2 regions of the Nocardia sp. NPDC055002 genome follow, and region 1 is predicted to be linked to the other one. Evidence: predicted binding sites of a transcription regulator. Region 1 holds the regulator's gene; the other holds the start of a gene.
The links. Region 1 encodes HspR, which represses chaperone genes until heat shock. Its sites were predicted from a motif close to ANNTGAGTNNNNNNNACTCANNT; they were not measured.
Positions count from the first base shown of each region.

Region 2: the regulator HspR is predicted to act here: its motif matches at 6,142-6,164, upstream of lon (endopeptidase La).

Region 1 is NZ_JBSGWE010000005.1:9,046-24,308, forward strand. It holds gene ACWF99_RS21140 (IniB N-terminal domain-containing protein) at 1-2,286, shown strand, start outside; gene ACWF99_RS21145 (dynamin family protein) at 2,304-4,142, shown strand; gene ACWF99_RS21150 (dynamin family protein) at 4,139-5,707, shown strand; gene ACWF99_RS21155 (hypothetical protein) at 5,712-5,987, opposite strand; gene ACWF99_RS21160 (hypothetical protein) at 6,073-6,399, opposite strand; gene ACWF99_RS21165 (MFS transporter) at 6,396-8,084, opposite strand; gene ACWF99_RS21170 (MarR family winged helix-turn-helix transcriptional regulator) at 8,190-8,654, shown strand; gene dnaK (molecular chaperone DnaK) at 8,912-10,777, shown strand; gene grpE (nucleotide exchange factor GrpE) at 10,774-11,346, shown strand; gene dnaJ (molecular chaperone DnaJ) at 11,371-12,567, shown strand; gene ACWF99_RS21190 (heat shock protein transcriptional repressor HspR) at 12,570-12,971, shown strand; gene ACWF99_RS21195 (FAD-binding oxidoreductase) at 13,588-14,757, shown strand; gene ACWF99_RS21200 (hypothetical protein) at 14,922-15,092, shown strand.
Region 2 is NZ_JBSGWE010000004.1:688,347-703,609, reverse strand. It holds gene ACWF99_RS20020 (amidase) at 1-150, opposite strand, end outside; gene ACWF99_RS20015 (acrylyl-CoA reductase family protein) at 208-1,203, opposite strand; gene ACWF99_RS20010 (DNA polymerase IV) at 1,248-2,315, opposite strand; gene ACWF99_RS20005 (TetR/AcrR family transcriptional regulator) at 2,388-2,951, shown strand; partial or broken gene ACWF99_RS20000 (PaaI family thioesterase) at 2,993-3,400, shown strand; gene lon (endopeptidase La) at 3,635-6,127, opposite strand; gene ACWF99_RS19990 (YciI family protein) at 6,316-6,723, shown strand; gene ACWF99_RS19985 (RNA polymerase sigma factor) at 6,720-7,862, shown strand; gene ACWF99_RS19980 (DUF3068 domain-containing protein) at 7,963-9,036, opposite strand; gene ACWF99_RS19975 (DUF2613 domain-containing protein) at 9,033-9,203, opposite strand; gene ACWF99_RS19970 (Rv1157c family protein) at 9,235-10,014, opposite strand; gene ACWF99_RS19965 (TetR/AcrR family transcriptional regulator) at 10,098-10,715, shown strand; gene ACWF99_RS19960 (protein kinase domain-containing protein) at 11,033-12,760, opposite strand; gene ACWF99_RS19955 (hypothetical protein) at 12,791-15,263, opposite strand, start outside.

The DNA.
Region 1 (15,263 bases):
GCCGGTTACTGCGCCAACCCGTGCCTCGCGCTGGCTGAGGCAGGCCTCGTGGTGACCCCGGAGGACATTTCCGCCGTCGCCCCGATGGTGGCGGAATCCGCGCTGGTCAGCGGCGGCTCCCAGTTGCAGGCGATCGTAGCCGCGGGCGCCGCGGCGAGCACGAGCGCGGCCCTGGCAGGCACGGCCACCGCTGCCGCCGCCGTCACGGCGGCCGCGGCGGCCGATGCCGAACTCGACCTCGGTCTCGACGTCGGCCTCGGCGCTGTGGCCTCGGTAGTCGCCGACGCCGCCGCCCAGGTAGGCGCCGGCCTCGATGTGGCACTCGACGCCGTCACCGGCGCGAACGTCGATGTGAACGCCGGCCTCGGCGCCGACCTGGCCGCCGGTGTGACCGGTGCCCTCGGCGCGGGCCTCGGCCTGAACGGCGCGATCGACAGCGCCCTCGACCTCGGTGCGAACCTCGGTGGTGCTGTGAATGGTGCACTGGGTGTTGGTGGTGATTTGGCCGCTGGTCTCGGTGGTGCTGTGAACGGTGCGCTGGGTGTTGGTGGTGACTTGGCTGCTGGTCTCGGTGGTGCGGTCGACGTGGGTGGCGATCTTGCCGCCGGTCTTGGTGGCGCACTGAATGGTGCGCTGGGTGTTGGTGGTGACTTGGCTGCTGGTCTCGGTGGTGCGGTCGACGTGGGTGGCGATCTTGCCGCCGGTCTCGGTGGTGCGCTGAATGGCGCGGCTGGAGTCGGTGGCGCGCTGGGGGGTGCGGCCGGTGTCGGCGCGGATCTCGGTGCGGGTCTCGACACCACGCTGACCGGTGGAATCGGCACCGGTCTCGACGGTGCCCTGTCGGGTGCGGTCGGCGCGGGAACGGACCTGGCCGCTGGTCTCGGCGGCAGCCTGGCCGGGACGGTCGGCGCGGGCGCTGGTCTCGGTGAGGCGCTCACGGGCGTGGTCGGGGCGGGGGCCGAACTCGAGACCGGGCTGGATGCTGCGCTGGGCGGCGCGGCCGGTGCGGGTGTGGGTCTGGGCGGTGTGCTCACGGGTGCGGCAGGCGCGGGCGCGGATCTTGCCGCTGGTCTCGACGGTGCGGTGGGTACCGGAGTCGGTCTCGGTGGCGAGCTGACCGGCGCGGCCGGTGCCGGTCTCGGTGGCGCGTTGTCGAGTGCGGTCGGTGCGGGCGCCGGTCTCGACGGGGCGTTGGCCGTGGGTGGCGATATCGCCGCCGACTTGGATGGCGCGGTCGATGTCGCCGCTGGTCTCGGCGGTGGCCTCGATGCCGGTCTGAGCGGTGCGACCACGGCCGCGGGAGGTCTCGGGGCCGGCGTCGGCGCTGTCGCCAACGCGGGCGCGCAGGCTGCCGGTGGGCTCGGCGCCGCAGCCAACGTGGGGGCGCAGGCCGCCGGCGGGCTGGGCGCGGTCGCCACCACGTCGGCGATCACTGGTCTCGACGGTGTGGTCGGCGCGGGCGCGGACCTGGGCACCGGTCTCGAAACCGGGTTGGGTGGCGCAGTGTCGGCGGGTACGGATCTGACCGGTGGCTTCACGGGTGGGGCGGGGACCGGGTTCGGTGTCGACGAACTACTCACCGGCGGCGGCACCGGACAGATCACGACCGGAGTGGAATCAGCGCTGTCCACCACGTCGGGTATCGGGCTGAGCACCGGTCTCGAGACCGCGACGACTGCCGGCGCCGACGTGACCGGTTCTCTCGCCTCGGGTGCGCAGGCAGGAGTGAACGGCGCCGTCGGGTCCGGTGTCGATCTGGCCGGTGGCGCCCAAGCGGGCCTGACCGGTGTCGCCGGCGCGGGCGCTGGGCTCGCGGGTTCCGCAGTCGGCGGCGCCCAGACCGGGTTGACCGGTGCCGTGGAGACCGGCCTGACAGGATCCGCGACCGGCGGCGCCGAAACGGGAACCGGCCTCGAGACCGGCCTCGGCGGCCTCGGCGATGCGGGACTGTCGGGCGCGATCACCGGCGGCACCCAGGTGACCGGCGGCTTCACCTCCGCCGTCGACGGCGCGGCGCAGGGCGGCACCGCCGCGGCCGGCGGCCTCTCCGGTCAGACCACGTCGACCTCGACCACCCAGATCGACACTTCCGGCACCGCCGGTGCGACGACGCAGGGCGCGGTCACCACCGCGGCCGACACCTGGTCCGGCGTCGACGTATCGAGTGCGTTCGGTTCGGGCCTGCACGGTTCCGGCCTCGGTGGTGGCGAGGCGTCGCTGTTCGGTGAATCGAGCACCGTCGCCGACACCGGTGCCGACGTGCACACCGACGGACTGTTCCACTGAGCGAAACGGGCGAAGGGATGACAGTTCTCGCACAGAACGTGGTGCCGCTGACGACGGTGTTGGCCGACACCGTCGCGGCGGCCCACGCCGCGGGCCGTGACGACCTGGTCGGACGTCTGGAGAAGGTGGCCGTGCGGGTGCGCGACCCGCGGCACCGGATCGTCGTCACCGGTCAGCTCGGTCAGGGCAAGAGCAGGTTCGTGAACGCACTGCTCGGGCTGGATGTGTGCCGGGTCGGCGACGACGCGACCACCGTGTTGCCCCTGCAGCTGTCCTACGGCGCGCAGCAGCGGGCGTATCTGGTGCTCACCGCGCCGGGTACCGACGAATCGCGGGTCGAGATCCCGTTCGACGAGATCGGCGCCGTCGATACCCGCACCCCACTGGCACAGGGCAGACAGGTCGTGCGGATCGAAGCCGAGCTGCCCAGTCAGCTGCTGGCCGACGGCATCGTCCTGATCGATACCCCCGGTGTCGGCGGCCACGGAAGTGCTTGCGCCGCGGGCGTGCTCAGCCTGGCGGCGGCCGCCGACGCCGTACTCGTGCTCTCCGATGCCTCCACCGAGCTCACCGAACCCGAACTCACGTTCGTCCGGCAGATCCGCGAAATGTGTCCCGCGGTCGCCGTTCTGCTCACCAAGACCGACCTCTACCCACACTGGCGGCAGGTGCTGGAGGCCGACCGGGCCCATCTGACGCGCGCGGAAGCCGATGTCGCCCTGATCCCGGTATCGGCGCTGCTGCGTGCGCACGCCCTGCGCTTGCAGGACGCGCAGCTGGGCCTGGAGTCCGGTTTCGGCGTGCTGTTCGGTTTCCTACGCGATCGGGTCGTCGCCCGTGATCAGGCGGTCACGCGGCAGGCGGTGGCTCGTGAATTACATTCGGCGGCGGAGCATCTGGCGCTGGCGCTGGGCAGCGAGCTGGTCGCGCTGCGCGATCCGGCCGGTGGCGCGGCGGCGGTCAACGAATTGCAGTCGGCGCGTGCGGCCGCCGAGGAGTTGCAGCGGCGCACCGCGAGCTGGCAGCAGACCCTCACCGACGGCATCACCGACCTCGTCGGCGATGTGGATCACGACCTGCGCGACCGGCTGCGCGGTATCGCCCGTACGGGCCAGGAGTGGATCGACGAGAACGACCCGGGCAGGCATTGGGGCGCGATCACGGAATGGCTGACCGGCTCCGTCGACACCGCCCTCGGCGACAATCTCCTGCTGACCCACCGCCGAGCCGAGCTGCTCGCCGAACGGATCGCGGGCCATTTCGCCGAGGTCGGCGCGGTCGATCTGCCGGAGGTGCACTCCGGGATGGACGATGAGAGCGGCCTGGCCAGTTCGGGTTCCCTGGCCGATCTCGAGCCGGATATCGGCTTCACGAGCAAGGTTCTGGTCGGTATGCGCGGCTCCTACGGCGGCGTGCTGATGATCGGGCTCGCCACGACCTTCGCCGGCCTGGCGATGCTGAACCCGATCTCGCTCGGCGCGGGCCTGATCGTGGGCGGCAAGGCCTATCGCGACGACAAGTCCGCCCGGCTGGCGCGACGCCGCGTCGAGGCCAACGGTGAGGTGCGCCGATTCCTCGACGACGTGGCGTTCCAGGCGGCCAAGGACACCAAGGACCGGCTGCACCGCATCCACCGTGCGCTGCGCGACCACTTCGCCGGGGTGGCCGAGCGCAGCCTGCGGTCGATCGACGCTTCCCTGCGGGCCGCACAGGAGGCGGCGGCGATGGCTGCCACACACCGCGCCGAGCGCACCGTCGTGCTGGAACGCCAGCTGCACGCGGTGGCCGAGCTGCGCCGCTACGCGGAATCGATGCAGATCGAACTGAGACGGGCCGACGGTACGGTATCTGGGTGACCCACCGTTTCGACACCGCCGCGCCCGGCGACCGGACCACACCGAGGATCCTGGCCGAAGCGCACGAGCTGATCGGCGCGGCGGCGCGGGCGTTCGGGCGCGACGAGTACGCGCGCACGCTGCTGGCCGAATGCGAATACCGCTTGCGTGAGCCGCTGCGGGTGGCGCTGGCCGGTTCGATCAAGGCGGGCAAGTCGACGTTGCTGAACGCGCTGGTCGGCCAGGCCGTCGCCCCGACCGACGCCACCGAGTGCACCCGCGTCGTCACCTGGTACCGCGACGCCGCAACCCCCACGGTCACCGCGCACGCGGTGGACGGATCGCGCGCGAATGTGATCGTGCGACGCGGCAGTGGCGCGCACGGACTGACCTTCGACCTGAACGGTCTGAGCTGGGATGCGCGCGGTCCCCGTGCGGTGGACCATCTCGAGGTCGGGTGGCCGTCGGCCGCGTTGTCGCAGACCACGATCATCGACACCCCTGGCACGTCGTCGCTGTCGCGTGAGGTGTCGCTGCGCACCGCACGGCTGCTCACTCCCGCCGATGTCGAGGACGATGCGCGAGCCGCGCCGCTGTCGGTGTCCGGCGCCGACGCCGTCGTCTACCTGTTGCGCCGTCTCGATGCCGCCGACGTGCGCTTTCTCGAGCAGATCGGTGCGGGCGCCGGTGGTGCGGGGCCGCTCGGTGTGATCGGGGTGGTGTCGCGCGCCGACGAGATCGGCTCCGGTCGCATCGACGCGCTGCATTCGGCCCGCGATGTCGCCGCCCGGTTCGCGGACGAGCTGGAGCGAACCGGCCTGTGCCAGTCGGTGATTCCGGTGGCGGGGCTGCTCGCTTTCGCCGCGGCGACCCTGCGACAGCCGGAGTTCGCGGCGTTCGAGGCGCTGTCCACAGTGCCCGCGGAGGACCTCGGGATCGCGTTGCTCTCGGCGGACCGATTCGCTCGCGCCGACATCACGCTGCCGGTCGCCCCGGAACTGCGCGCGCAGCTCGTTGATCGTTTCGGCCTGTTCGGTATTCGCATGGCCACCATGCTGATTCGGCTCGGTGCCCGCGATTCTTCCGCGCTGGCAGCGGAATTGGCGGCTCGCAGCGGCATCGAAGAACTGCGTTCGGTGTTGGAGGTCCAATTCGGCCAGCGCGCTGAGGAATTGAAGGCCCATTCGGCGCTGAGCACGCTGGACCGGATCCTGGCCGCCTACCCCGGTACCGAAGCCGATCGCCTGCGGCCCCGCGTGCGTGCTCGGCTCGCCGATGTGCACGGTTTCACCGAACTCCGACTGCTCGGGCGCCTGCGTACCGACGAATTGCCGTTGCCGCCACCGGTACTCGCCGACCTGTACCGCATGCTCGGCGGCGCGGGCGTGGCGGCGCATCTACGCCTCGGACTGCCCGCGGAATCCGACCCGGATTCCCTGCGTGCCACGGCTTTCGCCGCCGTCCGTACCTGGCGGGCCCGCGCGGCCCATCCTCTCGCCGACCGATCGACCGCCACCGCCTGCCGAGCCGCGGCCCGCAGCGCTGAGGGAATACTGGCTGAACTCCCTCCGCCGCGGACCGCCTAGCCGGTCAGATGAAGTAAGCGGTCCCCGAGGAACTTCCGGTCCCGTACCCCAGGCTCTTCGCGAACTCCCGAACCGCGATCAATGCGTGCCCCACCGGCCCCGGATCGCTGCACGACCCCCCGACCGACGAGAACGTGCATCCGTCATCGGCAACGGCAACGCCGCTGTCGGCCACGGCGCTCCCGGCGGACGCGACCATCCCGCCTCCGGCCAGGGCGGCGATCACGGCCACTCCGCCGAACGCCCGTTTCCACTGAACCTTGCCCATCGATGCACGCATACTTCCGAAACTAGTGTCCGACAGGATTGTTCGCACCCCTATCGTTGCCCCGAATAATCAGGGCAACGATCAGGCGGGAGGCCGATCACTCACCCAGGGCCGGCACAACCTCCTCCGCGAGGTACTGCTCGATCCCGCGCCCGGCCCGCTCCGCCTGGATCACGGTGGCGCCGTGCTCTTGGGCCGCGGCCGTCAACTCCTTCCGGGACTCGGCTTCGACTCCACCTCCGATCACCAGCAGGCGAACTCGTTCACGCTCGAGGATCGCGAGCGCCTCCTCGTCGGTGGTCGACCCGAGGACGCGGTATCCGAGCCCGCCCACATAGCCGAGCGCGGTATCGACAACTTCGCGCCCGCGCCCGACGGTCAGCAGATCAACGGTGTACATGTGCTTCCACCCTTCGTGTTTCATACTGTGACGATTTCCGGATCATCATCGAGTACGCGCTGTTCCAGCTTGGCCTCCTTCGGCAGTGCGAAGAATCCGAGACACACCACCAGTAGCATCCCGGCGCCGTAGAACAGCGTGTACCGGAACGTCTCAGCGAAGTTCACCGCGTTGGCCTCGGTCCCTGCCTCGGCGAGTACGCGCGAAACCGCCGAGTCGCCACCAGAATTCGACTGACAACTAGCGGGTGTCACGGCCGGATCATCCTCCGCCGACCGATCGTGCACGCATGCCGCGAACCCGGCCAGGATCTGATCCTGGACCTGTATCGGCATTCCCTCGAGCGCCAGCTCGGCCCGGATCTCGGGCGTCACGGCGGCCACTCCGAGATCGGAATCCCGGTCGAGCGCGGTGAAGAACAGCACGCCGACCAACGCGACGCCCAGCGCGGTCCCCAACTGCTGCCCCGTGTTCAGCAGCCCGGAAGCCGACCCCGCCTCCCGTACCGGCACCTGCCCGAGCAGCAGGTCCAGCGTCGGCGCCACCACCATCCCGAACCCCGCACCGGTGATCACCAGCGGCAGCGCCATCTGCCAGGAAGTGAACTCGCTCCCGTATCGCACACCCATCGCGCCGTAGAGCGCGAACCCCGTCGCATTCACCAGCGCCCCGACCATCAACACCCGCCGCCCGTACCTTGCGGCCAGCACGCCGACCGAAAGACCGGCTCCCACACCGGCACCCACCGCGAACAGTGCCGAGGTGAGCCCGGCCCGCAACGGCGACCACCCGAGTCCGCCCTGCATGAACAACGTCCACACCAGGAAGAACCCACCCATGGCGATCCAGAAGAGCAACCAGGTCCCCAGCCCGATCGCGAACGGCCGCGACCGGAACAGCCCGAGATCGACCAGCGGCGAACGTCCCTTCCGTGCTAGGCCGCGCTCGTAGAACAGGAACCCGGCGAACACCGCGAGAGCCACACCCATCATCACGAAAGTCCATGCGGGCCAGTCGAGTCGACGTCCCTCGGTCAACGGGTAGACCAGCAGCAGTACAGCGGATACCGCCAGTGCCATCCCGACCGGGTCCAGCCGGGGCGGTCTGGCCGACTTCGAATCGCTCATCACGAACCACGCCGCGATGAACCCCGCGATGCCGACCGGAATGTTCACCAGGAAGATCGGCCGCCAGGCCAACCCGAACAGGTCGGCCTGCACCAGCACTCCGCCTAGCGCGAGACCGACCGCTGAGGCCGACCCGCCGACACCGCTGTAGACGGCAATCGCTTTGGCCCGCTCCTCTTTCGGGAAGGTCGTCTGAATGATGGCCAGGATCTGGGGCACCATCAGCGCTCCCATCGCACCCTGCGCGAAGCGGGAGCCGATGAGCACGGTGGGATCGGTGGCCAGCCCGCACGCCGCCGAGGCGATCGTGAAACCGGCCATGCCGGTGAGGAACACGCGTTTGCGACCGTAGATGTCGCCGAGCCGTCCGCCGGTGATCAGCACCGCGGCGAAGGCGAGAACGTAAGCGGCGATGATCCATTCGAGCTGCGAGTACTCGGCGTGCAGGTCGTTCCGGATGCTCGGTACGGCCACATTGACGATGGTCACGTCGAGTAGATCCATGAAGCCGGCGGCCAGCACCACCGCGAACGCGATCCAGCGCCGCGGATCCGGGGCGGGGGGAGTGGGGGAGGTAGTCACGAGAGTCTCTCTTCGAGTAGGGGACCTCTCAAACTATGCACCTCGAGTGATTATCAATCAATAGGGCAATCATGAATGGTGCGTTAATCGGCGTATCGTAGGGGTGTGACCGACCCGACGCAGCTGTCGACCCACGCCGGATTCCTCCTCGGCCAACTGGGCTTCCATACGGCCTATCGCTTCAGCGATCTACTGGCGCCGCTGGGCATCAAGCCCCGCCACTTCGGCATGCTGAAACTCCTGAGCGCCCACGACGGCCGCACTCAGCAGGAGCTCGGCGAGGCGTTGGAGATCCACCGCAATGTCATGGTCGGCCTGGTGGACGACCTGGAGAAACGCAACCTCGTGGAACGCCGCCGCCACCCCAGCGATCGGCGCGCGCACGCCCTCCACCTCCTGCCCGCCGCCCATGCTCTCCTAGCCGAAGCCGAGCAGCGGGTAGCCGAGCTGGACGCTGAACTCCTGTCTCCCCTGCCTCCCGAAGACCGCGCGGTCTTCCTTGATCTCCTGCGCCGCACCGCCGAGGGCAACGGCCTTCGCCCCGGCATCCATCCCGGCCTCACCCGATAGCCCGCCGATGGTCTCCGGACCGTCACGATCGCGCATCAGGGGCTGCAGTTGAGCGCACCCGTGGCAAGAATGGCTCGGGGGTCGGGAAATTTTTTCGGGTGGCGGGAATGAATCGCCGCAGCTACTGGTTGTGCTGATCAACAACATGAGCGGACCTGACTCAACTTCGGGTTGACTCACGGTGGATCTCGAAGGCAGGATTGAGCCCACTGCGCTCAGCGTTGCAATAACCGAACGTCAAACAGGAGGAAACCACTATGGCTCGTGCGGTCGGAATCGACCTCGGGACCACGAACTCCGTCGTCGCCGTGCTCGAAGGCGGCGAGCCGGTCGTCGTCGCGAACTCGGAAGGCTCGCGCACCACCCCCTCGATCGTCGCCTTCGCGAAGAACGGCGAGGTTCTCGTCGGTCAGCCCGCGAAGAACCAGGCGGTCACCAACGTCGACCGCACCATCCGCTCGGTCAAACGCCACATCGGCACCGACTGGAACGTCGAGATCGACGACAAGAAGTACACGCCGCAGGAGATCTCCGCGCGCACGCTGATGAAGCTGAAGCGCGACGCCGAGGCCTACCTGGGCGAGGAGATCACCGACGCCGTGATCACCGTCCCGGCCTACTTCGAAGACGCCCAGCGTCAGGCCACCAAGGAAGCCGGCCAGATCGCCGGTCTCAACGTGCTGCGCATCGTCAACGAGCCCACCGCGGCCGCGCTCGCGTACGGCCTGGACAAGGGCGACAAAGAGCAGACCATCCTGGTCTTCGACCTCGGTGGCGGCACCTTCGACGTCTCGCTGCTGGAAATCGGCGAGGGCGTCGTCGAGGTCCGCGCGACCTCCGGTGACAACCACCTCGGTGGCGACGACTGGGACGAGCGCGTCGTGACCTGGCTGGTCGACAAGTTCAAGGCGTCCTCGGGCATCGACCTGACCAAGGACAAGATGGCCATGCAGCGTCTGCGCGAGGCTGCCGAGAAGGCCAAGATCGAACTGTCCTCGGGCCAGAGCACCTCGATCAACCTGCCCTACATCACCGTCGACGCGGACAAGAACCCGCTGTTCCTCGACGAGCAGCTCACCCGCTCGGAGTTCCAGAAGATCACCTCTGATCTGCTGGATCGCACCCGCGCGCCGTTCCAGTCCGTGATCAAGGACTCGGGCCTGAACGTGGCCGACATCGACCACGTCGTGCTCGTCGGTGGCTCCACCCGGATGCCCGCCGTCTCCGAGCTGGTCAAGGAACTGACCGGCGGCCGTGAGCCCAACAAGGGCGTGAACCCGGACGAGGTCGTCGCCGTCGGCGCCGCGCTGCAGGCCGGTGTCCTCAAGGGCGAGGTCAAGGACGTTCTGCTCCTCGACGTCACCCCGCTGAGCCTTGGCATCGAGACCAAGGGTGGCGTGATGACCAAGCTCATCGAGCGCAACACCACCATCCCCACCAAGCGCTCGGAAACCTTCACCACCGCTGACGACAACCAGCCTTCGGTGCAGATCCAGGTGTTCCAGGGTGAGCGCGAGATCGCCTCGCACAACAAGCTGCTGGGCTCCTTCGAGCTCACCGGCCTGCCCCCGGCCCCGCGCGGCGTGCCGCAGATCGAGGTCACCTTCGACATCGATGCCAACGGCATCGTGCACGTCACCGCGAAGGACAAGGGCACCGGCAAGGAAAACAAGATCAAGATCCAGGACGGCTCCGGTCTGTCCAAGGAAGAGATCGACCGCATGGTCGCCGACGCCGAGGCGCACGCCGCCGACGACAAGGCGCGCCGTGAAGAGGCCGAGACCCGCAACCAGGCCGAGTCGCTGGTGCACCAGACCGAGAAGTTCATCAACGAGCAGAAGCTGAGCGAAGGTGGCGCACAGGTCTCCGCCGATCAGCTGGCGAAGGTGGAGAACGCGGTCGCCGAGGCCAAGCAGGCGCTCGAGGGCACCGATATCTCCGCGGTGAAGTCGGCCGTGGAGAAGCTGGCCACCGAGTCGCAGGCCCTGGGCCAGGCGATCTACGAGGCCAGTGCCGCCGCCGACGCGCAGTCCGGCAACGGCGCGGGCCCCAGCCAGGCCGATGACGATCAGGTCGTCGACGCGGAGGTCGTGGACGAGCCGGTCGACACGGACAAGAAGTGACCGAGGCGAACTCCTCGGAGCAGGAGTTGGTCGAGGAAATCCTGGACGACACTGCGGACGAGAACGCGGAGGCCGCCACGGCGGACTCCGCCCTCGACGCCGAAGTTGTCGAGCCGGAGCACGACGAGCTGGCCGAGCGCACGGCCGACCTGCAGCGGTTGACCGCGGAATACGCGAACTACCGCCGCCGCGTCGAGCGTGACCGTCAGGCCAACATCGACGCCGCCAAGGCGTCGGTGGTCACCGAATTGCTCGCGGTGCTGGACGATCTGGATCGGGCGAGGGCGCACGGCGACCTCGATTCCGGCCCGCTGAAGTCCGTCGCCGACAAGCTCGAGACCGCGCTCACCAAGCAGGGTCTGGTCGAATTCGGTGCCACCGGTGACCCGTTCGACCCCACGCTGCACGAGGCCGTGCAGCACGAGGGTTCGGGCGCCGACCCGGTGATCGGCATCGTCATGCGCAAGGGCTATCGGTTCGGCGACCGGGTGCTTCGGCACGCGCTGGTCGGGGTAACCGATGCCGAGGCCGCGGGGGCATCGGATCCGGATGCCGGCGACAGTCAATAAGAACGCGAAAGGAGGAGATGCCCGGTGAGCCAACGGGAGTGGATCGAAAAGGACTTCTACAAGGAGCTGGGTGTCTCCTCCGGCGCCTCGCAGGACGAGATCAAGAAGGCATACCGCAAGCTCGCCCGCGACCTGCACCCGGACTCCAACCCGGGTGACACCAAGGCCGAGGAGCGGTTCAAGTCCGTGAGCGAAGCCAATGCGGTGTTGTCGGATCCTGCCAAGCGCAAGGAGTACGACGAGACGCGCCGCATGTTCGCGGGCGGCGGCGGTGGCGGACGAGCCTACGGCGGCGGCGGGTTCAATCCCGGTGCCGGCGGCGGCTTCTCGCAGGACTTCAACATCGGTGACATCTTCGGTCAGGCCGGTGGTACCGGCGCCGCGGGCGACGGCGGGCTCGGCGATCTGCTGGGCGGGCTGTTCAACCGGGGTGGCGGCGGTGGCCGGGCGGCGGCTCGTCCGCGCCGCGGCTCCGACGTGGAGACCGAGACGACCCTGGGTTTCCGTGAGGCCGCCCAGGGCGTCACCGTTCCGCTGCGGATGACGAGTCCCTCGCCGTGCACCACCTGTCACGGCAGCGGTGCCAAGCCGGGCACCAGCCCGCGCGTGTGCCCGCACTGCAACGGTGCGGGCGTGGTCAGCCGCAATCAGGGCGCGTTCGGTTTCAGCGAGCCCTGCGACGACTGCCGCGGCACCGGGTCGATCATCGACGACCCGTGCACCGACTGCTCGGGCACCGGTATCCAGAACCGCACCCGCACCATCACCGTCCGGATCCCACCGGGCGTCAGTGACGGTCAGAAGATCCGGCTGGCCGGTCAGGGCGAGGCGGGTCTGCGCGGTGCGCCTTCGGGCGACCTGTATGTCACCGTGCACGTCAGCCAGGACAAGGTCTTCGGCCGTCAAGGCGACGACCTCACCCTGGTGCTCCCGGTGAGCTACAGCGAATTGGTTCTGGGGACAACAGTTTCCGTGCCGACGCTGGACGGCCGGGTCGGTGTGAAGGTGCCCGCGGGTACCGCCGACGGGCGTATCCTGCGAGTCCGTGGTCGTGGCGTGCCCAAGCGCGGCGCGGCGGGCGGCGCCGGTGACCTGCTGGTCACGGTGAAGGTCGCGGTGCCGCAATCGCTCGACTCTGACGCCACCGATGCGCTCAAGCGCTATCAGGAGGCGGAGAAGGCCAGTGGCTTCGAACCGCGTGCAGGATGGGCGGGTGCTTGATGATGTCCGATGATCCGAAGTCTGTTTCGGGTGCGACCGCGCGTGCCGAGTTCTTCATGATCTCGGTGGCGGCTCAGCTGGCGGGGATGCACGCGCAGACGCTGCGTACCTACGACCGGCTGGGTTTGGTCACCCCGCAACGGACCTCGGGTGGCGGACGCCGTTATTCGGCCCGCGACGTCGAGGTGCTGCGTGAGGTGCAGCGCCTGTCGCAGGACGAGGGCGTCAATCTCGCCGGCATCAAGCGCATCATCGAGCTCACCAATCAGGTGGAGGCGTTGCAGCAGCGCGTCGAGGAGATGAGCGCGGAGATGGAGCGGTTGCGGGCGGGCTACCGGCCCGATCTGTCGCCGCCCGCACGCAGTACCGCGCTCGTGGTGTGGCAGCCACGGCATCGGCGCTGAGTCGTCTTCGATTCGACGAGCCTCCGGTTCGCCCATCCGCTGTGGTGGATGCGAGCCGGGGGCTCGTTCGTCTCCGGTCAACCCCCGGCGACCGGCTGGTGACTCTCCAGCAACTCACTTATTCGTGATCTTGCTGATCGGAAGTAGCGTCGCGGCGCGCTGAGGTGGGGATTTATCACCGTGGACGTCCAAAAGTTTGCTGCCCGGATGCTGAATTCGGATCAATCGGAAGGCAATTCGCTGCCCGCGACCAGCCACTCCGGTGCGCCGACCCCGCGTGTCATGGCTCGGCGCGTCGGATCGCCACCTGCGGGCGACGTTGCGGAAGGGTCGCTCTACCAGGGCCATTGGTCACCAATTGCCTGATACGCCCGGTGGTTTCGAGAATCGTGAGCGGCTGTTCACCCTCAATTAACGGGCTTCAGGTATGTTTTCATGAGAAACTACTGGGAACCGCCTGGTATTTCGCGAATTACATGCGTGATGTTTAAGAGTACGATTCCTAAGCTGGCAAACCTCGCCTAGACTTCTCGCATCGGCTGCTGACGAGTGTCCTCCCAGCCCGTCACTCGCCGGCGCGGCTAGCGTTCGATGGCGAAACGAGGTTGTGACACATATGGATTCGCGGACTGTCGCTTTGATCCGTACTACGTTCAAGGCGGTTGCTGCGGAAGAAGGTGGGCCCGAGAAGCTGTCGAGGTCGTTCTACTCGATCCTCTTCACGGACTACCCCGGTGTCCGCGACTACTTCCCGGCTGCCATGGATTCCCAGCGCGACCGACTCGTCACGGCGATCTCCTACGCCCTCGACCGGCTGGAGGAGCCCGACAAGCTGCTGCCGTTCCTGGCCCAGCTCGGGCGCGACCATCGCAAATACGGCGTGCAACCGGCGCACTATGTGGCCGTGGCCAACTCGCTGAAATCCGCCATGCGGTTGTTCGCCGGTGCGGAGATGTGGACCGACGAGGTCGCCAGCGCATGGGACGAAGGTCTGGCCACCATCAGCGGCGCGATGATCAGCGCCGCCGACAAGGAGACCACCCCGGCTACCTGGACGGGCACCGTCGTCGAACATCGCGAGGTGCTGCGCAATCTCTCGATCGTCCGGGTCCAGCTCGACGTGCCGATGCAGTACGCCGCCGGTCAGTATCTCAGCGTGCAGATTCCCTCGCGGCCGCGGATGTGGCGCTATCTCTCACCCGCGAACCCGGCCAATCCCAACGGCGAGATCGAGTTCCACGTTCGCGGCGTGCTCGGCGGCTGGGTCAGCCCCGCCATGGTCGCGCACACCGCCGTCGGTGATCAGTGGGCGCTCGGCTCGCCTCTCGGCGGCCTGGGCGTGCCGCGCAACACCAAACGCAAGATGCTGATGGTCGGTTGTGGCACCGGCATCGCCCCCCTGCGCGCGCAGATCATGGCGATGGCCCAGCGCCGGGTCAACCCGAAGGTCCACCTGTTCGTCGGCGGCCACCACCCCTGCGATCTCTACGACCTCCAAGTCCTGAGCCAACTCGCCATCGCCAACAAATGGCTCACCGTCACCCCCGTCACCGAGAGTGACGAAAACCCCTGGTGGTACTACGACTCCGGCGAACCCCAGCCGGATCTACCCGGCCTGGAACCCCGCATGACCGGTCAAATCGGCAAGGTCGTCGCCAGCTACGGACCGTGGGCAGACCGCGACGTCCAGATCGTCGGCTCCCCCTCGATGGTCCAGACCACCAAGTTCCGCCTCATGGCGGCAGGCACCCAGGCCCAGTCGATCCGCCACGACCCCTTGTTCTGAGAGTCAGCCACCAGCGGGCTTCGACTTCCGGAAGCTCGCTGAACCTGGCGCGCCGGTGGGTAGTGATTTCCGTCCGACCGGTAGCCCGCGCAGTGGCCGCGATGATCAGGTTGTGCGCACCATGTGGTGTGCCTACGGCCCGGACGTAGGAGAAGTAGTACCGCGTGGTGTTCAGCGATCGCGTCGTCGTCACGATTGCTGGGCACGATGGCGCGGAACTCGGCGAGGAACGCTCGCGCGCTCGCTTGTTTCGCCGGGTCGGTCTGGTCGGCGAGTCCGGTGAGGTACTCCGCAAGCACCACAGCAGCGACGGCGACTATCGCTGTTATCGATAGATGCTTCGACGGCAGCCGATAAGCCTAGTCGGATTGGCAATCTGATGAGATCGAGATGTCATCGCCTTCCTTTACTTCTCGGGCCAGCGGGCCGGAAATAGAGATGGACAGCTGTTCAGGCGACGGTCTATGAAACTCGATTCGTCGAACGGTGCCCACATAGGGCGCTTC
Region 2 (15,263 bases), on a different contig from region 1:
CACCGCGTTCGTGGCGGGGGCGAAACGTTCCAGCACAGCGATGTGGGCATCGATCACCGCGCGGACGCTGACCTCGCGGGCGCGAATGGACGCGGCCAGCGCGATCGCGGACTCGTCGGTGATCGTGGTGCCGTTCGGGCGGAGCATCATGCTCGTTACAGTATTACAGTCTCCGTAACGTCGTCGTGTGGCGAACTTCTGGAGGGCTCAGAACTCGTTGGCCACGCCGATCACGGTGCGCCCGGAGTGGGTGCCGTCCTTGATCGACTGCAGGACCGTGCCGACCTCGGTGATCGGCGTGAAGGACTCGATCGTCGACAGATGCTGGGGCCGAAGCTGCTTGCCCAGTGCGGTCCACAGGGCGCGGCGCTTCTCGATCGGAAGCTGCACCGAGTCGATGCCGAGCAGGCTGACGCCGCGCAGGATGAACGGGAGCACGGTGGTGGGAAGCTCGGCGCCGCCGGTGAGGCCGCTGGCCGCCACCGCCCCGCCGTAACCGATGGCGCTGAGGACGTGCGCCAGCGAGGCGCCGCCGACGCTGTCGACCGCCGACGCCCAGTTGGCCTTGTTGAGCGGGCGCGGCCTGGCGTCGGGGTCGAGGGGAAGCCGGCCGATCACCTCGTTGGCGCCGAGCTCGGCGAGCAGGTCGTTCGCGTCGGTCTTGCCGGTGGAAGCGATCACCTCGAAGCCGAGGCCGGACAGGATGTCGATGGCCACGGTGCCGACACCGCCGGTCGCGCCGGTGACCAGGACGGCGCCGTCGTCGGGGGTCAGGCCGTGGTCGAGCAGGGCCTGCACGCTCATGGCGGCGGTGAAGCCCGCGGTACCGATGGTGGCGGCGTCGCGGGTGTCGAGGCCGTCGAGCTTCACCACCCATTCGGCAGGCACCCTGGTGTACTCAGCGAAGCCGCCGTTGCGGGAAACACCCAGGTCGTAGCCATGGGCGATGACCTGGTCGCCGGGGGCGAAGTCATCGGTCTCCGAGGCGATCACCTCACCGGTGAGGTCGATGCCCGGCACGATCGGATAATTGCGCACCACCCCACCGCGCGGCGTGATCGCCAGCAGATCTTTGTAGTTCGCGCTCGAGTAATGAACCTTGATCGTCACCTCGCCGCTACCGAGGAAGTCGTCTCCCACCGTTTCACGGGCAAGAACGATCCCACCATCGGACTCACGAGCCACCATCGCAGAGAACTCCATTGCCCGAGCATACGAGTTCGCGAGCCCGCGGGGGAGGACCCACGTCACGGTGGGAGGAGTTCCAGGCGGACGCCGAGGAGGCGGATCGGGCGGTCCAGGTCGAAGCGGTCGATGATCGCCAGGGCGGTGTCGGTGATGGTGGTGATGTCGTCGGTGGGGGTGGGGAGTTTTTGCTGTTTGCTGCGGGTATAGAAGGTTTTCGTGCGGACGGTGACCGAGACCCGGGTGCTGACGCGGTGGTGTTCGCGCATCTCCTCGGCGACCTCGGTGGCGATGCGGGCGACCTCGCGGCGGATTTCCCCTGGGTCGGTGAGGTCGTGCGGGAAGGTCTCGGATCTGCTGCGGCCCACGGGGATTCGCGGGGTGGTGGAGAGTTCGGTGTCACCCTTGCCGTGGCCGAGGACCCACAGGTAGGGGCCGGTGCTCGGGCCGAACTCGGCGGCCAGGCGCGCGCGGTCGGCGGACATGAGATCGGCGACCGTGGTGATGTCGAGGTCGGCCAGGCGGTGGGCGATGCGGGCACCGACGCCCCAGAGCGCGTCGGTGGGGCGGTGGCCCATGAGTTCGGTCCAGTTGGCGGCGGTGAGCTCGAAGATGCCGGTGGCGGCGCCGGGGTCGTGCTCGGGTTCGGCGGAGGTCTTGCCGGTGGACTTGGCGAAACCGGTGGCCAGCTTCGCGGTGAGCTTGTTGTCGCCGATGCCGACCGCGCACGTGAGGCCGAGTTCGATGATGGCGGTACGGATTTCGGCGGCCAGCTGCCACGGATCGCCGTCGGTGGCGACGAACGCCTCGTCCATCCCCCAGACCTCGACCGCGCCGGCCACCCGGCCCAGCGTCGCCATGATCTCTTCGGAGGCCACCTCGTAGGCGGCCATGTCGACCGGCAGGAAAACACCCTCCGGACACTTGCGCTGCGCCATTCTCAACGCCATCCCCGCACGCACACCGTAGGCCCTCGCGGGATAAGAAGCGCAGGTCACGACCTTGCGTGGCTGCGCGGGATCACCCTCGCCGCCGACGATCACCGGCCGGCCGCGCAGCTCAGGGCGACGCCGGAATTCCACCGCCGCCTGGAACTGGTCGAGATCCACATGCAGGAGCCACCGGGGCACAGGTCCGTCTTACCGCATCGCACCGACACATCGACTCTTGCCACGCCAGCCGGACCGAACTAAATTCTGTATATGGAGATGCGAGATCGGCTGCTGCTGGCCGCGGAGCGGCAGTTCGCCGAACGCGGTGTCCTCGATGCCACCCTGAGCGATATCCGCGCCGCAGCCGATGCCAGCGTCGGCGCGCTGTACCACCACTTTCCGGACAAGTCCGACCTCTATCGACAGGTCTGGGTGGCCGCGCTCACCGACTACCAGCAACACTTCTGGAATGCCGTCGCCGACAGTCCCGACGCGCGCGCCGGCGTCGAATCCGGGGTGCGTGCGCACCTGCGGTGGGTGCACGAATATCAATATCGCGCAACGGTTCTCATGGGTTCGCGGCCGCCCGGTGTACGGGAGAGCGAGCGCAATGTGGAGTTCCTCACGGCCGTCCGGCGGTGGTGGCGCACGCACGCGGGATACGGCGCGGTGCGTGACCTGGAACTCGATCTCGTCTACGCGCTGTGGCTCGGTGCGGCACAGGAATACTCCCGCCAATGGCTTGGTGGCAATATCCGTACCGCGCCAACCGATGTCGCCCCCGAGCTCGCCGCCGCCGCGTGGGCGACACTGCGGGCCGACGGCACCGAATAGTCACCATGCAGGGCCACGCAACTCGAAGAACGGAACACCCGATGCCGACCGAAGCTTCCACCCTCGACCTCGACCTGGCGCGCCAGGTACTAGCCGCGCAGCCGTTCGCCCGTCTGGTCGGCACCGAGCTCACCGAATTCGGTGATGGCGCAGCCACTCTCATCATCGACATCCAGCCCGAACACGGCCAGCAGTTCGGCTTCGTGCACGGCGGGGTACTCGCCTACGCCGCCGACAACGCCCTCACCTTCGCCGCGGGCACCGTCCTGGGCCCCAACGTCCTCACCGGCGGCTTCACCATCACCTACCTGCGCCCCGCCCAGGGCGAGCGCCTGCGCGTGCACGCCACCGTCCTCGGCGCCACCCGCCGCCAGGCCGTCACCCACTGCGACGTGTACGCCGAGACCGAGGGCGAGGAACCTGTCCTCTGCGCGGTCGCCCAGGGCACCACCCGCCGCGTCGAGAAGGACCTCGCCCCCGCCACCGAGGAAGACGCGGACGGTTTCGACGACGACGACCTCGACGATGACCTCGACGACGACCTCGACGACCAGGACAACTACGACACCGACCAACTCGCCGTGGTCACCGTCGCAGGCCCGATGCTGCCGCCGACCGTCAGCCGCTAGCCGGACACGGTAACGGGCCGTACACAGCTGTGCACGGCCCGTTGACGGCGGGGATCAGGCGCTGACGGCGAAGGTCTTGCCGTCGGCGGCGGGTTCGGCGATCGGCTCGATCGCGTAGGCCAGGATGTCTGCCACGTCGGCGACGGGGCGGACGTTCAAAGCGGACAGCACTTCCGCCGGGACTTCGTCCAGGTCCGGTTCGTTGCGGGCCGGGATGAAGACGGTCTTCAGGCCGGCTCGCTGAGCGGCGAGCAGCTTCTGCTTCACCCCGCCGATCGGCAGGACGCTGCCGTTGAGGGTGACCTCGCCGGTCATCCCGACATCGCCGCGAACCGGGCGACCGAGGGCCAGCGACACCAGGGCGGTGACCATGGTGACGCCTGCCGAAGGTCCGTCCTTGGGGACCGCACCCGCGGGGAAGTGGATGTGGATGTTGCGGTCGAGGACCTTCGGCTCGATACCGATCTCCTCCAGGTGCGAACGGACGTAGGTGAGCGCGATCTGAGCGGATTCCTTCATCACGTCACCGAGCTGGCCGGTGAGGGTGAGAGAACGCTCGCCCTCGGCGCCGTTGGCCTCGATGTAGAGGACATCGCCGCCCGCACCGGTCACCGCGAGGCCCGTCGCCACGCCCGGGACGGAGGTGCGCTCCATCGAGTCCGGGGTGAAGCGGGGACGCCCGAGGTAGTCGGTGAGGTTGTCGAGGTCGACCACCAGGCTCGTCACCTGACCGACCGGCTGCGGACCGGCGGCGATGTCGATGTCGATGACGTTGTCGTAGCCGAGTCCGGGGTCGTACCCGAGCACCGCGCCCTCGCCCAGCGCGCCCTTGTCGACGAGCGGGGCGTCCACGGCAGCGTCGCCGACGCTCGCGGCGTCGCCCGTCACCAGACGAGTCGCCGCCTTGCGCAGGGCTTTTGCCACCAGGCGCTCCATTTGACGCACACCCGCCTCCCGGGTGTAGTTCGCCGCGATCTCGCGCAAGGCCGCGTCGGTGATCGACACCTCTTCCGCGGTCAGCGCGTTGCGCTCGAGCTGGCGGGGAACCAGGAAGTCGCGCGCGATCGCCACCTTGTCTGCCTCGGTGTAGCCGTCGACGGTGATGAGCTCCATACGGTCCAGCAGGGGGCCGGGAATGGTGTCCATGACGTTGGCGGTCGCGATGAAGAGGACATTCGACAGGTCCAGGTCCAGGTCCAGGTAGTGGTCGCGGAAGGTGTGGTTCTGCGCGGGGTCGAGGACCTCGAGCAGGGCCGCCGCCGGATCACCACGGAAGTCGGAGCCGACCTTGTCGATCTCGTCCAGCAGGACAACGGGATTCATCGAACCCGCCTCCTTCACCGCACGCACGATCCGGCCCGGCAGCGCGCCGACGTAGGTGCGACGGTGGCCACGGATCTCGGCCTCGTCGCGCACGCCGCCGAGGGCGACACGAACGAACTTGCGGCCCAGAGCCTTTGCGACCGATTCACCCAGCGAGGTCTTGCCGACACCGGGGGGACCCACCAGCACGAGCACCGCGCCGGACCCGCGTCCACCCACGACCTCGAGACCGCGCGCGGCCCGCCGCGTTCGCACCGCCAGGTACTCGACCATCCGGTCCTTCACCTCGTCGAGGCCGTGGTGATCGGCGTCGAGCACCGCACGAGCGGCCGAGACATCGGTGCTGTCCTCGGTTTTCACCGTCCACGGCAGATCGAGCACGGTGTCGAGCCAGGTACGGATCCAGCCCGATTCCGGGCTCTGGTCGCTGGCGCGCTCCAGCCGGCCGACCTCGCGCAGCGCCTCGGCGCGCACGTTCTCGGGCAGGTCCGCGTTCTCCACGCGGGTGCGGTAGTCGTCGGCGCCGTCGGGTTCGTCCTCACCGAGTTCCTTGCGGATGGCGTTGAGCTGCTGACGCAGCAGGAACTCGCGCTGACTCTTCTCCATGCCGTCGCGGACGTCCTCGGAGATCTTGTCGGTGACCTCCACCTCGGCGATGTGGTCCTTGATCCAGTCGATCTGCTTGGTCAGCCGCACCGCGACATCGGGGGTCTCGAGCAGTTCGCGCTTCTGGTCATCGGACAGGTACGGCGCGTAGCCCGCGGTGTCGGCGATGGCCTCTACGTCGTCGAGCTGGTTGACGATGTCGATGATCTGCCAGGCCTCACGCCGCTGCAGCACGGCGACGACCAGCTTCTTGTACTCGGCGGCGAGCTCGGTGGTCCGCTCGTCGGGCTCGACCGCTTCGACGAGTTCGGCCTCCACCCACAGCGCGGCGCCCGGCCCGGTGACGCCGTGCCCGATCCGGGCGCGGCGCTCGGCCTTCAACACGGCGGCGGGCGCGCCGCCGCGCATCCGGCCGACCTGTTCGATGGTGGCGACGACGCCGTAGGACGCGTAGCCCTCGTCGAGGCGCGGCGCGACCAGCACCGAACCGGTTTTGGCCGCCTGGGCGGCGTCGATGGCGGCCTGCGCGGATTCGTCCAATTCGATGGGCACGACCATGCCCGGCAGCACGATCGGATCGGTCAGGAACAGCACCGGCAGGTTCTGAGCTGAAGTCATGTCGACCCTTCCAAAGTTGAGCTTTGCTGACTCAACATGGACCCCCGGCGGTTTGTTCCTGCAGGTGGCGCCGTTCACTCACGGCGAAAATAATCGGCCGAGATTCTTGTGCGGCCGATGTCGAGAACGCGTGGGTGGCTCCGTCCCAGGGGTACAACCCACACAGCACACGAACCGAGGAGAACATCATGGCCAAGTACCTGCTGCTCAAGCACTACCGTGGCGCTCCCGCGTCCGTCAACGACGTGCCGATGGATCAGTGGACGCCCGAGGAGGTGACCGCGCACGTGCGGTACATGCAGGATTTCGCGACACGGCTGCAATCGACCGGCGAGTACGTCGACAGTCAGGCGCTGACCACGCAGGGCACGTTCGTCCGCTCCGACGGCGAGGGGCGCCCGCCGGTCACCGACGGGCCGTTCGCGGAGACCAAGGACCTGATCGCCGGCTGGATGATCATCGACGTCGACACCTACGACCGGGCGCTCGAGCTGGCAGGGGAGCTGTCCGCGGCACCGGGGGCGGGCGGGAAGCCGGTGCAGGAGTGGCTCGAACTGCGGCCGTTCTACGCGGAATTGCCCACGGTGACCGAATGAACGAAGCGCTGGTGCGCGAACTCGTCCCCGCGGTGATCGGGATCCTCGTCCGCCGCGGGGCCGAGTTCGCCGCGGCGGAGGACGCGGTACAGGAAGCGCTGATCCGGGCGCTGGAAACCTGGCCCGACGATCCACCGCGCGATGCGAAAGGCTGGCTCGTCGCCGTCGCCTGGCGAAAATTCATCGACGCGACGCGCGCCGAAACGTCCCGGCGTGGGCGTGAATTCGCGGTCGACGCCGAGCCCGAAGCCGGCCCGGTGCCCGCCACGGACGACACGCTGTGGCTGTATTTCCTGTGCGCGCATCCCGCGTTGTCGCCGGGCTCGGCCGTCGCGCTGACCTTGCGTGCGGTCGGCGGCCTGACGACCCGGCAGATCGCGACGGCCTACCTGGTTCCGGAATCGACTATGGCGCAACGGATCAGCCGGGCCAAGAAGCGGATCACGGGCTTACCGCTCGACCGTCCCAGCGATCCGGCAACGGTGCTGCGGGTGCTCTACCTCGTCTTCAACGAGGGCTACAGCGGCGACATCGACCTGGCCGCCGAAGCCATCCGCCTCACCCGCCAGCTCGCCACCTCGACCGGCGAACCCGAGGTCTCGGGGCTGCTCGCGCTGATGCTGCTGCACCACGCCCGCCGGGCGTCGCGCACCGAGGGCGGGCGCTTGATTCCGCTCGCCGAACAGGACCGATCCCGGTGGGACACACACCTTATCGCCGAGGGCGTGACGATCCTGCAAGCCGCGCTGGCCCGTGACCGCCTCGGCGAATACCAGGCCCAAGCCGCGATCGCGGCCCTGCACGCGGACGCGCCGAGCACCGCCGAAACGGACTGGATACAGATCGTGGAGTGGTACGACGAACTACTGCTTCTCACCGACAGCCCGGTGGTGCGCCTGAATCGCGCGGTCGCGGTCGGCGAGGCCGACGGCCCCCGAGCCGGCCTGGCCGCTCTCGCCGATCTCGACCCGGAACTACCGCGCCACAGCGCATCCCGGGCCTACCTCCTCGAACGGGCGGGCGAACTCGACGAGGCCGCGACCCTGTACGCCGCGGCGGCCCGCGCGGCCACCACAGTTCTCGAGCGCGACCATCTCACTCGCGAGGCGGCCCGGGTTCGGCAGTTACCGCGACCCTGAATCCGATTGCCGCGCGGTCGCACCGGGGAAACCGGCCCGCAAAACAGCTCGGCCTCCCCCGGGTTGAGGACCGGGGGAGGCCGAGTTGTGGACAGGTGGCTTACAGGTTCGAGGAACGAATCCGCTCGGTCGGGGGATCGAACGGACGGCCCGAGGTGGAGCCCGAGCTCAGGAATCCGAGGACCGCGCCGCCGATGAGGAAGATGGCGGCGAGGATGCCCAGGATGATCGGCAGGGTCTTGCCGTACAGGTCGAGCTTGTCGAGGCTCTCCTGGGTGACGGCCATCTGGGCTTCGATGGTCTCTTCGTCGAAGACGAGGTGCGACTTCAGGATGTTGACGTCCACCTGCCCGGCGCTACGGCCGTAGTACATGTGGAGGTTCTCGCCACCCTTGAGAACCGCGCCGGTCCTCGGCTCCACCCACACGTCGCGGGTGTTGGTGTAGAAGCGCGTCATGGTGACCGGCTCGGTGCCCTCGAGGCCCCACTTGGCGGCGGGCAGGGCGAGCTGGTGGGACGGGTGCTTGACGACGTCCCACATGTTCGTCACCGGGATGGTCTGCCGGAAGTGGTAGACCGGCACGCCGTTGATCTCCGACTCCTCGATGAAATCGATGTCGTAGGTGGCGCGGGCGTTGAGGTCGAAGTACGGGTACGACTTCTTCTCGGTGCCGATCGGGAAGCGGTACTGCAGGCCGCGCCGCTGCGACTCGGTGGGGATCGCGGCGCCCGACTTGGGGTCTTGAGCCACGGCGATCGAACCGTTGGGCGAGGCGTCGATCGGCGCGCCGGTGACGCGGTCGATGGTGACGCGGTCGACCGAGGCGGTGAGCAGGCCGTCCTTGGGATCCTGGTCGTCGCGACGCAGGGTCTGGCCGGCCTGGACGGTCATCTCGTCGGCGTCGGAGGGCTCCTCGACCGTCAGGAAGCGCTGGGAAACGAGCGGCACATTGGTGTTCACCTTGGCCGCGCCCTCGGTCGCGGTGAGCGACTTCGCGTCCAGCACGAGGCTTTCCTCGCCGGGCACGCTCTTGGCGACCGTGGTGATGCGCAGGTCGAGCGGGGTCTTGGCGACCTTGCCGACCGTGTAGGTAGGAATCATGACCGCGGCCGCGAGCAGCAGCGCGCCGAGACCGACGAGGATGCAGGCGATGAGCCTGCGTACGTTGCTCATCGCGAGCCGTACTGCACGTTGCCGAGCAGCGACGAGCCCGGGTCACCGGACTCCTCGGGCGCGGGGATCGAATTCTGTTGCGCGCCCGCGGTGATGCCGAGTACGGCAATCACCCCGATGACCGCGCCGGCCAGGCCGCTGACCAGGCCGGGGACGACAAACTTCATAGATCGAACTCCAATTGCGTGGTGCGAGGACTCAGCCGACGGAGAAGAAACCGAGGGTCGGGGCGAACGAGCAGGTGCGGTCACCGTCGGCGGTGGCCGTGGTGAGCGAGCCGGTGATCACTGCCGCGACCCGGCCGGGACCGGTGTCGGCGATAGCGGTGAGAGTGGCCGGGCCGTCGGCGTTGATGCCCGCCTCGGTGGTGAGCGGCTGGGTACCGGTGCGACGGTTGTCGAGGTTGACCCACTGCACCGTCATCGGCGGATTCTGCACGACCGTGGCGGTCTTCGTGCCGAGCGCGGTGAAGACGAAGCCGGTCTGGCCCGCGGCCGGTCCGGGCGGCGGCAGCGTCGCCGGGCCGGGGACCGCCAGCGCGGTGCCGACGGAATCCGACGTCGGGCCGATGCAGCCCTTGCCGATGGTCGGGTAGAGGAACTGCGCGATGCGCGGACCGTCCGAAGGCGGCAATTCGGGACCGCCGCCGCCACTGCCGTCGAGGAAGGTGATGACCTTTTCGAGGGTGGCCTTGACCTGCGCCGGGATGCCGGGGGTGGCCAGCAGCACGCGCGCCTGGGCCAGGATCGCGGCCTGTCCGCCGTCGGCGATGGGGCCGGGGGCGGAGATCGCGCCTACGATCGTCGGAGCCAGCGCGGCGAGCGTCTCGGAGGGGACGTTCTCGGCGATGGCGGGGACGCTCGGCTGCGTCGCGGCGGACTGCGGGGCAGCCATCGTGGGCGTGGGTGCCACGAGTGCCGCACCCGCCGCTAGTACGAGGGCGGACAATGCGGTCCGCGATGCTCGGGTGCTCAGCACTGGTCGGCCGTCCTTTGTTCGGTGGATAGATGAAGCGACCCGGAAAGGTCAGTGTTATCCCGGGTTTCAGATACTTTGGAGAGGTGACTACAGCGGACAGGCGGTATGGGGGTCGTACGGTCGTCGCGCGAAAAGCCGAACGACGACTGCGATTCCTGGAAGCAGCGACGCAAATCTTCGCGGAACGTGGCTACGCCACGTGCTCGCTCGCCGAGGTGTGCGCGGCAGCCGGGCTGTCCAAGCGGCAGTTCTACGAGGAGTTCGAAACTCGTGAAGACGTGCTGGTAGCGGCCTACGACCGGATCCAGGACGACGCGGCGGCCGCGGTCGGCACCGCGCTGGTCGCGCTCGGCTCGACCGATCCGCAGCTCGCGTTGCGGGCCGGCTTCGGCGCGTACCTGGAGTCGCTCGGGTCCGACCCGTATCGCGCGCAGGTGGCGCTGATCGAGGTGGTCGGGGTGAGCGATCGGATGGAGACCCATCGCCGGACCCGCAGGCACGCCTGGTCCGCACTGATCGAGGGGGCGCTGGAGCGAGTGGGGGTGCGCCTGCGCGGCGACGCCGAGCTGACCACCGCGCTGATCACGGGCGCGGTCACCGGCGTGGCGCACGAATGGCTGCTGCGCGAGTCGCGTCCGCCCGTCGACGAGCTGGTCGATCTGCTCACCGGCGCGGCCCTGGCGCTGGTCACGTTCGACTGACATCAGGGCAGCCTTCGAGGCGGTGGCAACTCTGCTCACCTGCCGCCCGCTCAATCGACTCCCTTTCCCGACATTGTGAGACCGACTGGCTTCACAGTGTGGGCGAGAGTTTGACATATTAGTGACCCAGATCGCAACGGGAGAGTTTGCGAGACCGACGTTACCTGCGGGTATGGATTGACAGCGCAGCCCGTCAGCGGCGCGACACCGCGTTTCACGTAGAGGTTTGCTACTGGACGAACGACCGGGTGCACCTGCGCCGCGGGCATCGCGGGCTATCCGGTAGCAACCTGTTCCAGTTCGGTCGGAGCGCATCGTCAGCCCTTCCGCAGGGTGCCGGCGATGGTGCCGCCGAGGACACCCGGGGTTCGATAGGCCAGCGTGCCGTCGGGTTGCAGAGTGACCGTCGAGGTAGCCCCCTCGTCGAAGCATCCGCTACCAGCGGTGAGTCTGGCCCGGAAGGTGAGGCGCTGCGCGGTGGCCTCGGTGAGGGTTTCCGCACGGCCACAGCGGTCGCGGGACACGGCGCCGGTGTTGGCCGAGGTCGCGAGTTCCTGACCGACCGCACCCGCGGCGATGGTGAGTTCGATGTCGAACTGGACCGGGCCGTCGGCGGCACGGCCCTTCCAGGTGCCGACGAACTCGGCCGGGACGGAGGCCGCGCCCGATCCGGTGGCAGTCGAGCTGGGTGCGGTCTCGGTCGAGCTGGGGGCGGTCTCGGTCGAGCTCGAAGCGACGGAGGTCGAGGCGGCGGTGGTGCTCGATCCGGTGCCGCCGGTGGACCCGGCATTCAGTTGGGTCCCGATCAGATAGGCGCCACCCGCCACCGCCACCGCCACCATCGCGGACGCGGCGATCAGCAGAGTCCGGGTTCGTCGCGACGCGGTGGCACGTGCCGGCGCGGGCGGCGGGCGACCGGTGAACGTGTCGGCGGAATTGTGCGCGACCACAAAGGGCGGCGGGGTGAATTCGCCGGGCTGTCCATAGGGAGTCGGCGGCGATCCGCTGGTGACGGTCGGTCCGTGCGGTCTCGAGGAGCCGGTCGGAGAGACCTGCGCCGGGTTCGCGGCCGGCAGGTTCGGTACCGAAGTGCCGGTCGACCAGCCTGGTGCGGAAATCGCGGCGGCATCGAGCTGCGATGCGCCGGGTGGGTCGGCAGGATCGAAATCCAGGTCGAGCAGCCGGACGGCGCTGGTACTGATGTGCGCGACGACTTGTGGCGGCAGCCAACCGGTTCGTTCGGCAGTGCCGATGTGGGCCAGTTCCGAAAGGACCTGTTCCGGGGTCGGTCTGGCAGCGGGGTCTTTGGCCAAGCAGGACGAGACGAGCGGTCGCAGGGCGGAAGGAAGAGCCTCGAGACGGGGTTCCTCGTACACGATGCGCCAGAGCATCTGCATCACCTCGGCCGTGCCGAAGGGGCCGTGACCCGCGGCGGCGAAGGTGAGGACGCCGCCGAGGGCGAAGACATCGCAGGCGGGACTGAGGGTTTCGCCGCTCACCTGCTCGGGGCACATGAAACCCGGTGAGCCGAGGAACTTTCCGGTGGTGGTGAGGGCGGAATCCGCGATCACCCTGGCAATGCCGAAATCGATCACCTTGGGGCCGTCGATCGCGAGCATCACGTTCGAGGGCTTCAGGTCGCGGTGCACGATGCCTGCCGCGTGCACCGCCACGAGCGCTTCGGCGAGCCCGTGTGCCAACGCCAGCAGCGTGGGCTCGGCGAACGGCCCGAACTGGGTTACCGCGTCGGTCAACGAGATCCCGGCGACATAGCCAGTGGCCAGCCACGGCGCCCGCGCATCGACATCGGCGTCGAGCACCGGCGCGGTGTAGGCGCCGCCGACGCGCTGAGCCGCCGCGACCTCACGACGGAACCTCGCACGGAACTCCGCATCGATCAGATCCGGGCGGATCACCTTCACGGCGACCGTGCGCCCGCCCGGATTCCGGCCCAGATACACCTTGCCCATGCCCCCGGCACCCAGCACGCCCAGCAGTCGGTAGTCGCCGATCCGCCGAGGATCGTTCGGGTCGAGCGGTTGCATCGCGGGTGGTTCCTTCGGATCAGGGGCGCGTCAGGCGAGCTGGGCTCGGGTCTCGGCCAGCAGTTCCGACAGCATCGGCTTGGCGGCGTGGTCGTCGGCCAATTCCGCGACGGCCTCGGTGAGGATCTTCTCGGCTTCGGTGGGGCGGTTCAGCTCGATGAGGAGTACGGCGCGCTCGTAGTCGGAACGGATGGCCTGGTCGCCTGCCTCGATGGCGCGGAAGCCCGCCGCGGCGGCGTCTGCGCGCGGAAGTGCCTCGTCGGGGCGTTGCGCGCGACGCAGGATCCGGGCGGCGTTGTGGTTGTGCCGGGCTGTGTGCCAGGTGAGCAGTTCGGTGTCCGGGTGGGCGGTGGCGAGCTTCGCGATCGCTTCGTCGGAGGCCGTGACGGCCGTGATCGCGGCGGCGGAGTCGCCGGTCCAGTGCAGCGACAGCGCGGCGCTGTAGCGGCAGTACGCGACGCGCACCGGATCACCGAATCTCTCGGCGACCTCGGCGGCCAGCGCGTAGCGTTCGGCGGCCTCGGCATCGCGATCGAGCACGTCGAGCAGATCGGCGGTCTCGACGAGGGCATGGGATTCGCCGCCGAGATTGCCGGTGGCACGGTCGAATTCGATGATCTCGTCGAGGACGGTGAGTGCCTGTTCGTCCTCATCCAGCCGGCGATGCAGATCGACCAGCAGGAAGCGGCAGGTCCTGGCCTGCTCGACGGCCCCGGCGCGCTCCAGCCCGGCGATCGCCTCTTCGGCCTGGTCGGCGGCGTCGAGCAACTGGCCGACGGCGCGGTAGGCGACAGCCAGATCCCAGTGCACGTACGGCACCTGCGAACTACCTGCCGCGATACCGACCGCGATGGCGGTCAACAGCTCGCTGACTGCCTCCTCGTGCCTGTTCAGGTGGATGAGCAGGGCACCGCGCCGGGCGTGCACGATGAGGCGCACGCTGTCGGGGAAGTCGGCGTCGACCAGCCGAACCGCCTCATCGATCATCTCCAGCGCCGCGGTCGAATCGCCCGCGTCGAGGTGAATTCCGGAAAGGTACTGGGCCACATCGGCTACCCGCCACGCCTGACCGGTCCGGCGATACGCCGCGACGGCTTCCTGTCCCGCCGCTGCCGCGTCGGCGAGTTCAGCATTGTTCTGGTGCAAATACATTCGGTGCCGGGCGACATCACCGAGCAGGATGTCCTCGCCCGCCTCGGCGGCGTCGGCCGCGGCCCGGTCGAGCAACGCCGGTAGCTCGGCGGCATCGCCATCGGACAGCTCGCCGCGATCGAACAGTGCGAACATGCCGCCGGAAAGCCTCAGCGTCGCAGCCGCTCTCGTCCGCGGTTCCGGCGAATTCGCCAGGTGCGACAGGGAATCGCGCAGCAGCTCGAGAGCTTCCGCCACGTCGCCGTGTCTACTGAGGAGCAGGCCGAGCCGGCCCAGGTCGGATTGACGGCGATCCTGCTCGCCTGTCGCGGCGAATAACTCTGCCGCCCGGCGTAACAGCGATTCGGCATGATCGTGATCGGTCGTCCGCAAGGCCGCGCCGGCCAGCACGGAGGCGCGTCGCCCGGCCAGACTCGGATCGCCAGGCTCCGGCTCGGCCGCCAACCGCTCTGCCAGGGCCCATATCTCGGCGTGCGCGTACTGTGTGGTCGCCTGTTCCGCGCGCTCGATCAGTTCGAGGGTGGTGAGCTCGGGGATCTCGACCGCCGCGGCCGCCGGACCCCGCTCGACCGGCACCCGGTGCGCGGCGGCCGCGGACAGCGGCAGGTAGTCGACGATCGGCCGGCTCGCCAGCTTCTGGTGGACCGATGCCGTCTGGTGGTCGGTGCCGTTGCGGTGATCGAAGCGGGCGGCGATGGCCAGTGCCTCGTCGGTGAGCTCCACCAGCATCGCGCGCGCGGTGGATTCGGCGGCGGGGCGATCGGCGGCGGCCGGGCGGCGGAGCAACGTATCACCGTTGCCCGCATCGACGAGGGTGCGCAGGAGCAGCGCCGCGCAGGTCAGGAAGGCGAGCGCGTCCTTCGGGCTCGGCGCGCGATCGAGCCAGGAGAAATGGCGGTCGAGCAGTTCCAGGCCGCGCACCTGATTGCCCGACAGCGCGCAGAACTCGAGGTGGTCGCCGATCGCGGCGAGGTCCTGCGGCTTGGTGCGCAGCAGGCGGTAGGAGCGGCGGTGCGCGCTGCGCGCCTCGTCGAGCTGACCGGTGCGCAGGTAGGGCAGCAGCAGTTCGGTCAGGATGAGCTGCGGTTGCTCGGAACAGCCGAGTTCACCAGCGAGGACCGGAGCGGCCAGCTCGACGGCTTCGATGTCGCGGCCCTGGCTCGCCAGCCAGGCGACCCGGTTGGTGGGGTCACAGCCTTCACAATCGGAGTTCTCGTCACGAGGTGTGGTGCACCACCTTTCGTACCACTCGGCGGCCGCGTCGAGATCGCCGATGTGAACCGCCACCCGATGCCGACGGCCGTACACCGCGTTCAGGCTCTGACCCTCGACCCGATAGCGCCGTTCCATC